Regions from separate parts of the Streptomyces sp. NPDC006610 genome, predicted to be linked through region 2. Evidence: riboswitches for the same ligand, from Rfam matches in the RefSeq annotation. Region 2 holds a riboswitch; the other holds the start of a gene.

Region 1 (3,398 bases), on a different contig from region 2:
GTCGGCGTACGCGGCACGCGAGATCTCAGGCATCGAGGGCCCCTCCGGTCTCCCCGCGCAGTCCGGGCACGATCCGGGCGCCGGCCAGCGGGACGAGTTCCACCTCGACGGGGATGCCGGGCTCGAAGCGGACGGCGGTGCCGGCGGCGACGTTCAGCCGCTTGCCGCGCGCGGCGGCGCGGTCGAACTCCAGACCGGGGTTGGCCTCGGCGAAGTGGTAATGGGAGCCGACCTGGACGGGCCGGTCGGCGGCGTTGAGGACGGTCGTCCGGGTGACCTCGCGGCCCTCGTTGTACGCAATCGGCCCGTCGGCGAACAGGATCTCTCCGGGAATCATCGGGCGCTCCCCCTCAGACGATCGGGTCGTGGACGGTGACGAGCTTGGTGCCGTCGGGGAACGTCGCCTCGACCTGGACGTCGTGGATCATCTCGGGCACGCCCTCCATGACGTCGTCACGGGTGAGCAGCCGGCGTCCGGACGCCATGAGTTCGGCGACGGTGCGGCCGTCGCGCGCGCCCTCGAGGATGTGCGAGGTGATGAGGGCGACGGCCTCGGGGTGGTTGAGCCGAAGTCCGCGCGCCCGGCGCTTGGCGGCCACGTCGGCCGCGACGTGGATCAGCAGCCTCTCCTGCTCGTGCGGGGTCAGTTGCAACGTCCCACCTCACATCCTCGCTCCGGGCGCCGTGCGGGTCCCGGTTGCCGCGGCCATCGGGCAAGTTGCCTGGTGGCGTGAGGGGGCAGGCTAATCGGCACGGGTTTCCGGCGCGTTAACCGAGCGCGGGCGCGACCGGCGCCGCCCCGGCTCGCCCGGGGTGCCCCGGCCTGCCCGGGCTGACCGGACTTCACGCTCCGACAGGTGACGCACCGCCGGACCGGACCGCGTCGTCCGGGCCGTCATGAGCGCCCGTGCGGGCGGGAGTTGAAACGGACCGAAAGGGTTACCCCCGACCGGAGTATTCGCGGGCCCTTTTTCGGAACGTCTCCGGTTGCGCAACGGACGTGCTTTCGGGGCGGAATCGAGTGTTCCACCGCTGGTCCGGGGGTGCGTGGCGGTCTTGACAGACGTTCGCACACCAGACTGTCCACCCGAACGGGTGAGTGAGAGTAAGACCACAAAGTCCCGGTTCCACTGGGTTTTTCGGACATCCGTGAGTCAAGATCCGTGACTGACGACAAGCCCCCGCCACCGCGGCGGGGCGATCCGGGCGGACGCCGAGTCCTGCCGCCGCCCGGATGACCGGTCGACAGGAGTGGATCGGCAGGAGTGGAGGACCCGAGCAAGACGGGCCGCCGGGACCCAGGTTCCGAGCAGCCCTTGGGGTGAAGCCGCGCCAGCGCGGCCGGGCAACTTCGCCAGCCCGAATCCGACAGGTCATCCTTCACAGGCGGCTGACGAAGGGTTGCGCATGACCGCGCTCAATCGTGTCCCGTCGCTCATGGCACGCGCCGGAACGGCCTCGGCGCTCACACTGGCCGCGATGGGCGGCTCCGTGGTGGTCCCGGGGGTCGCCTCGGAGGCCGCCGCCGCCACGCCGGCGACGAAGGCCCTCCAGGTGGCGGCCTCGAAGAAGGGCGCCCCGTACCGGTACGGGGCCACCGGGCCGCGCCGGTTCGACTGCTCGGGGCTGACGCTGTACTCGTACAAGAAGGCGGGCAAGAAGCTGCCGCGCACCGCGGCGCAGCAGTACAACAAGACCCGCCACATCCCGGCCCGCAGCCGCAAGGCCGGCGACCTGGTGTTCTTCCACTCGGGCTCGTACGTCTACCACGTGGGCATCTACGCCGGTAAGGGCAAGATCTGGCACGCCCCGAAGACGGGGGACGTGGTGCGTCTGCAGAAGATCTGGACGAAGAGCGTGTGGTACGGCCGAGTGGCCTGACCCGCCGGGCGGTGGCGGGCCCCGACCGGGCCGCCACCGCCCGGCCCCGCCCCGGAGCCCGGGCAAGGGCCCCGGGGCGCCGGGGCCGTGCCCACGGGCTCGCCTGCCCACGGGCTCGCCTCGGACGGAACGACGCCCGCTCCGCGGCCACGCGGGCGGGCCTGCGGCACATGGAGAGAGCCGACCACCACGGGTGACCCGCGCGGATTCGTCCGTCCGGTGCGCGCAGTACGCGCCCGCCTCCGCCGCGCGGCTCCTGCGACGCCCGTCTGCCCGCACCTCTCGTGAGGCGATGCCCACCAAGACCGCTCGGCGCCCGAGACGGCACGGCTCCCCCGCGCGGGTGCGGTCGGCACGGCCCGGCAGCCCCGGGCCGCCGCCGGACGCGTCCGCCCGCCCCGCTCGCAGGCAGACCCGTCGCCGCGCCCCCACGGGCCCTGGCTCGGAGTTCCCCTCCGCCGGACGCACCCGCCCCCGGTGACGGGCGAGGCCCGTTCCCCAGGGACGCACCCTCCCCACCACGCCCCGCCGGGCGCTCGCGGCCCAAGGCCCCGCTACGACCCCTGCTGCCCCGCCGTCGGCAACGCACGGGGCGGTGTCGTCGTCCACGGGATCTCGATCGCCACCGTCTTGCCGCCCTCCCGCGTCGGGCGCACCCGCAGGCGGCCGCCGTGCTCGGCGGTCAGGCAGCGGATGATGGCCAGGCCGCGTCCGTTGTCCTGCTGCACCGCCGCCGGCAGCCGTTTCGGGAATCTCGGGTGGCTGTCGGTCACCCCGATGCGCAGGTGTTCGTCACGGGCCAGTTCGATGTCCACCCGGAAGGTGGGTGACAGCCCGAAGGTGTGCTGTACGGCGTTGGTGGCGAGTTCGGAGACGATGAGCCGCACGGTGTCGGCCGCGTCCGTGTCCGGCGACAGACCCCATTCCGCCAGCGTGCCGACCACGTAGGCGCGGGCGGCCGAGACCGAGGCGGGCTCGCTCGGCAGAGTGACGGATGCTTCCAGACGGTCTGCCATGGCGACGTCGCCCCTTTCCCGCGGGACCGGAGTCCGGCACGGAGCGGATGGTTCGAGTACGGTCCCGGACTGGTGCTTGTCCGCCAGACTGCCATCACCGCGCCGGTCACGGTGGCGATCCACCGAGTAATGCATATATCTGTCGCTCGAAGCGGTGAACTCTGCGACGGCAGAGCGTTTTTGGGCGACTCGGAAGGAGTAAGGAGTTGCCCATGCAACACGGTCCCGCGGTACGCCGCCGGAAACTGGGCGCAGAATTACGCGAACTGCGCGCCCGCGCGGGGCTCACGAGCGGTGAGGCGGCCCACCTGGTGGGCTGGCACCAGTCGAAGGTGAGCCGGATCGAGACCGGCCAGAGCGGGGTGAAACCGGCCGATCTGAGACTGCTGCTGGACGCCTACGGCGTGACGGATCCGCAGTTGCGCGAGGTGCTGCTGATGCTGGCGGGCTCCGGCCGGGCGCACGGCAGGGATCACTGGTGGCACGCCTACCGCGGGGTGC
Region 2 (3,398 bases):
GGCACCAGCATCTGCCGTGGGTCGCGCTGGACACCGACGCGACCGAGGAGCGCGGTGAGGTGTACGCGTGCGCCCTCGGCTGGTCGGGGTCCTGGCGGATCGCGGTGGCGCAACTGCCGGACGGGCGGGTGCAGATCACCGGCGGCGCCGGGTACGACGACTCGGGGCTGCTGCGGCTGGCGGCGGGGGAGTCCTTCACGACGCCCGTCTTCGCGGGGCTGTGGTCCGACGGCGGCTTCGGCGGGGCCAGCCGCGCCTGGCACGCCTATCAGCGGGCGCATGTCGTCCCGGACGCCGGGCGGGACCGGCCGGTGCTGTTCAACTCCTGGGAGGCGACGGGCTTCGACATCTCCGAGGAGCAGCAGCGGGCCCTCGCGCGCCGGGCGGCGGGGATCGGCGTCGAGCTGTTCGTCGTGGACGACGGCTGGTTCGGGGCGCGCACCGGCGATCACGCCGGGCTCGGCGACTGGACTCCCAACCGGGACCGCTTCCCGGCCGGACTGAAGCCCCTCGCGGACGAGGTGCACGCCCTCGGGATGCAGTTCGGGATCTGGGTCGAGCCCGAGATGGTCAACCCGGACAGCGAGCTGTACCGCGCCCACCCGGACTGGGTGCAGTTCCAACCCGGACGAAACAGGACGGAGTTCCGCAATCAGCTGGTGCTCAACCTTGCGCGCGAGGATGTGCGGGAGTACCTCTGGGAGCAGCTCGACGCGCTGCTGTCCGGCGCCCCCGTCGACTACGTGAAGTGGGACTTCAACCGCTGCTTCACCGACGCGGGCTGGCCCGGCGATCCCTACCCGCAGCGACTGTGGGTGGACCACGTGCGCGCTCTGTACGCGCTGGTGGACCGGCTGCGGGCGGCCCACCCCGGCGTCGCCTTCGAGTCCTGCTCGGGCGGCGGCGGCCGGATCGACCTCGGCATCCTCGCCCGCACCGACCAGGTGTGGACCTCCGACAACACCGACCCGCTCGACCGGCTCGCCATCCAGCACGGCTTCAGCCAGCTCCACCCCGCGCGGGTCATGGCCGCCTGGGTCACCGACAGCCCCAACGCCATGCTCAACGGCCGGGTCAGCTCGCTGCGCTTCCGCTTCGTGAGCGCCATGGCCGGGGTGCTCGGCGTGGGCGGCGACCTCACCTGCTGGAGCGAGGAGGAACTGTCCGAGGCGCGGGAGTGGGTGGCGCTCTACAAGGAGATACGCCCGCTGGTGCAGCGCGGCGACCTGTACCGGCTGCGCCCGCCGGACGGAGGGCTCAGCGCCGTGCAGTACGTGCTCGGCGACGAGACCGTCGTCCTGGCCTGGCTCCAGGCGCAGCGGTTCGGCGAGCCCGTGCCGGCGCTGCGGCTGCGCGGGCTGGATCCGACAGCGTCGTACGAATGCCGCGAAACGGGCGAAATCCATCGCGGTGCCGTGCTGCTGCATCACGGAATGCAGTCGGGGTTGCGGGGAGATTTCGACGCGGCAGTTCTCCGACTCCGTCGCATATGAGCCTTCTGCCCGAATTGGCCTCTTCATTCCAACTCGCTGCGGAATGAGGGGGGCTGGTGAAACGGCGGGTGAGCAGGGTCATAGTGGTGACCGTGCGTCGCCCGTCATGTTCACGTAATCCTCACGTGTCACAAGGGAGTTTGCGGGTAACGGCCGCCCGGCGGTGTACGGAGGGTGACCGGGAAATCCGGCAACCGATCAAGATGGGGGTCTTGATCCGGAACCTCTTGCTTGTCCGTTTGCGTCGCGGTCGCTTACGTTCCAGACCGATCCGGGCGGACGCCTAATCCTGCCGCCGCCCGGTGCCCGCGCAAACCCACCCGTGTACGGCAGGAGCGGGGGACCCACAGGTACGAATGCCTGTTCCGGTCTCCGGAACGGCTTGGGGTTTAGCCGCGTTTCGGCGCGGCCGGACATCTCCAGTCCGCACCCGACAGCTCACCTCGCAGGCGCCGGAGAGGAAATCACCATGCCCGCAAAGGGTAAGCACCGCCGTCCCAAGGCCCAGCGTTTCGCCCGCTCCATAGCCGTCGCCGGCACCGGTGGCGCCGCACTCGCCCTGCCGCTCATGGGGGCCGCCGGCGCCCATGCCGCGACCCCGCAGTCCGCGCCGGACAAGACCGTCCAGTCCGTCACGGCGGAGAAGACGGCCACCGGCAAGAAGGCCGCCGAGAAGAAGTCCGCCGCGAAGAAGTCCGGGGCGACGACGTATTCGGTGAAGGTCGGCGACTACCTGTCGAAGATCGCCGAGGAGCAGAACGTCAGCGGTGGCTGGCAGCGGCTCTACGAGGACAACCGCGAGGCCGTCGGCGACGACCCGTCGCTGATCCACCCGGGCCTCAAGCTCAGCATCGGCAAGAAGGCCGCTACGGCCCAGAAGTCGTCGGCCCCGGCGCCCTCTTCGGCCTCCGCCGAGAAGTCGTCGGCCACCGCCGAGCCGTCGCAGCCGTCCGAGCCGTCGCAGCCGTCCGAGGCGCCCCAGCAGGAGTCCTCCCCGGCGGAGTCGGCCCCGGACGAGTCCTCGGCCCAGGCGTCCACCGGCTCCCAGGCCGCCGACACCGCCCCCGCTTCCGGCGGCTACACCGCCCCGGTGTCCGGCGCGGGCGTCGGCACCGCCTACAGGGTCGCGGGCAGCATGTGGTCCAGCGGCTACCACACCGGCGCCGACTTCGTCGTCCCGACCGGCACCTCCCTGAAGGCCGTGGGCCCGGGCACCGTCGTCTCCGCGGGCTGGGCCGGCGCGTACGGCAACCAGGTCGTCCTCAAGCTCGCCGACGGCTACTACGCCCAGTACGCCCACCTGTCCTCCCTCTCCGTCTCGGCCGGCCAGACCGTGACGGCGGGCCAGCAGGTCGGGCTCTCCGGCTCGACCGGCAACTCCACCGGACCGCACCTGCACTTCGAGATCCGCACCACGCCGAACTACGGCTCCGACGTGGACCCGGTCGCCTACCTGCGGTCGCACGGCGTCTCCATCTGAACCCCCGCTCCCTGACGCACAGCCGCCGAAGGCCGGACCCCGATCACGAGATCCCGGGTCCGGCCTTCGGCGTGCCCGCCCCGACGGGCCGCGGCCCATTCCGCAGTTGACCATTCCTTGGCCAGTGGCTTATCTCACCGTCCGTCAACCCATGCCTACGGTCGCGTAAGTCACATTCCACGAGGAATCATGGTGCGCTGTGGCAGACGATTCGAAGAATGACAGCAGATCAGTGATCGGGTCGTACGTGGCGGTGGGGGACAGCTTCACCGAGGGCGTGGGCGACCCCGGCCCCGACGGGGCGTTCGTCGGCTGGGCCGACCGGTTCGCCGTACTTCTTGCGGACCGCCGGGCCGAGGGCGACTTCGCCTACACCAACCTTGCCGTCCGGGGGAAACTCCTCGACCAGATCGTGGCCGACCAGG

The links. A riboswitch is a leader RNA that binds a small molecule or an ion and turns the genes downstream of it on or off. The one in region 2 is predicted to bind cyclic di-AMP.
Region 1: linked by a shared signal. The riboswitch ahead of ABZY13_RS15605 (C40 family peptidase) and the one ahead of ABZY13_RS24205 (peptidoglycan DD-metalloendopeptidase family protein) in region 2 are both predicted to bind cyclic di-AMP.

The regions. Positions count from the first base shown of each region.
Region 1 is NZ_JBEXOP010000016.1:60,424-63,821, forward strand. It holds gene ABZY13_RS15590 (urease subunit alpha) at 1-33, opposite strand, end outside; gene ABZY13_RS15595 (urease subunit beta) at 26-337, opposite strand; gene ABZY13_RS15600 (urease subunit gamma) at 351-653, opposite strand; cyclic di-AMP (ydaO/yuaA leader) riboswitch at 1,202-1,404, shown strand; gene ABZY13_RS15605 (C40 family peptidase) at 1,408-1,881, shown strand; gene ABZY13_RS15610 (ATP-binding protein) at 2,436-2,897, opposite strand; gene ABZY13_RS15615 (helix-turn-helix transcriptional regulator) at 3,110-3,398, shown strand, end outside.
Region 2 is NZ_JBEXOP010000033.1:634-4,031, reverse strand. It holds gene ABZY13_RS24210 (alpha-galactosidase) at 1-1,493, shown strand, start outside; cyclic di-AMP (ydaO/yuaA leader) riboswitch at 1,791-1,960, shown strand; gene ABZY13_RS24205 (peptidoglycan DD-metalloendopeptidase family protein) at 1,963-2,973, shown strand; gene ABZY13_RS24200 (SGNH/GDSL hydrolase family protein) at 3,206-3,398, shown strand, end outside.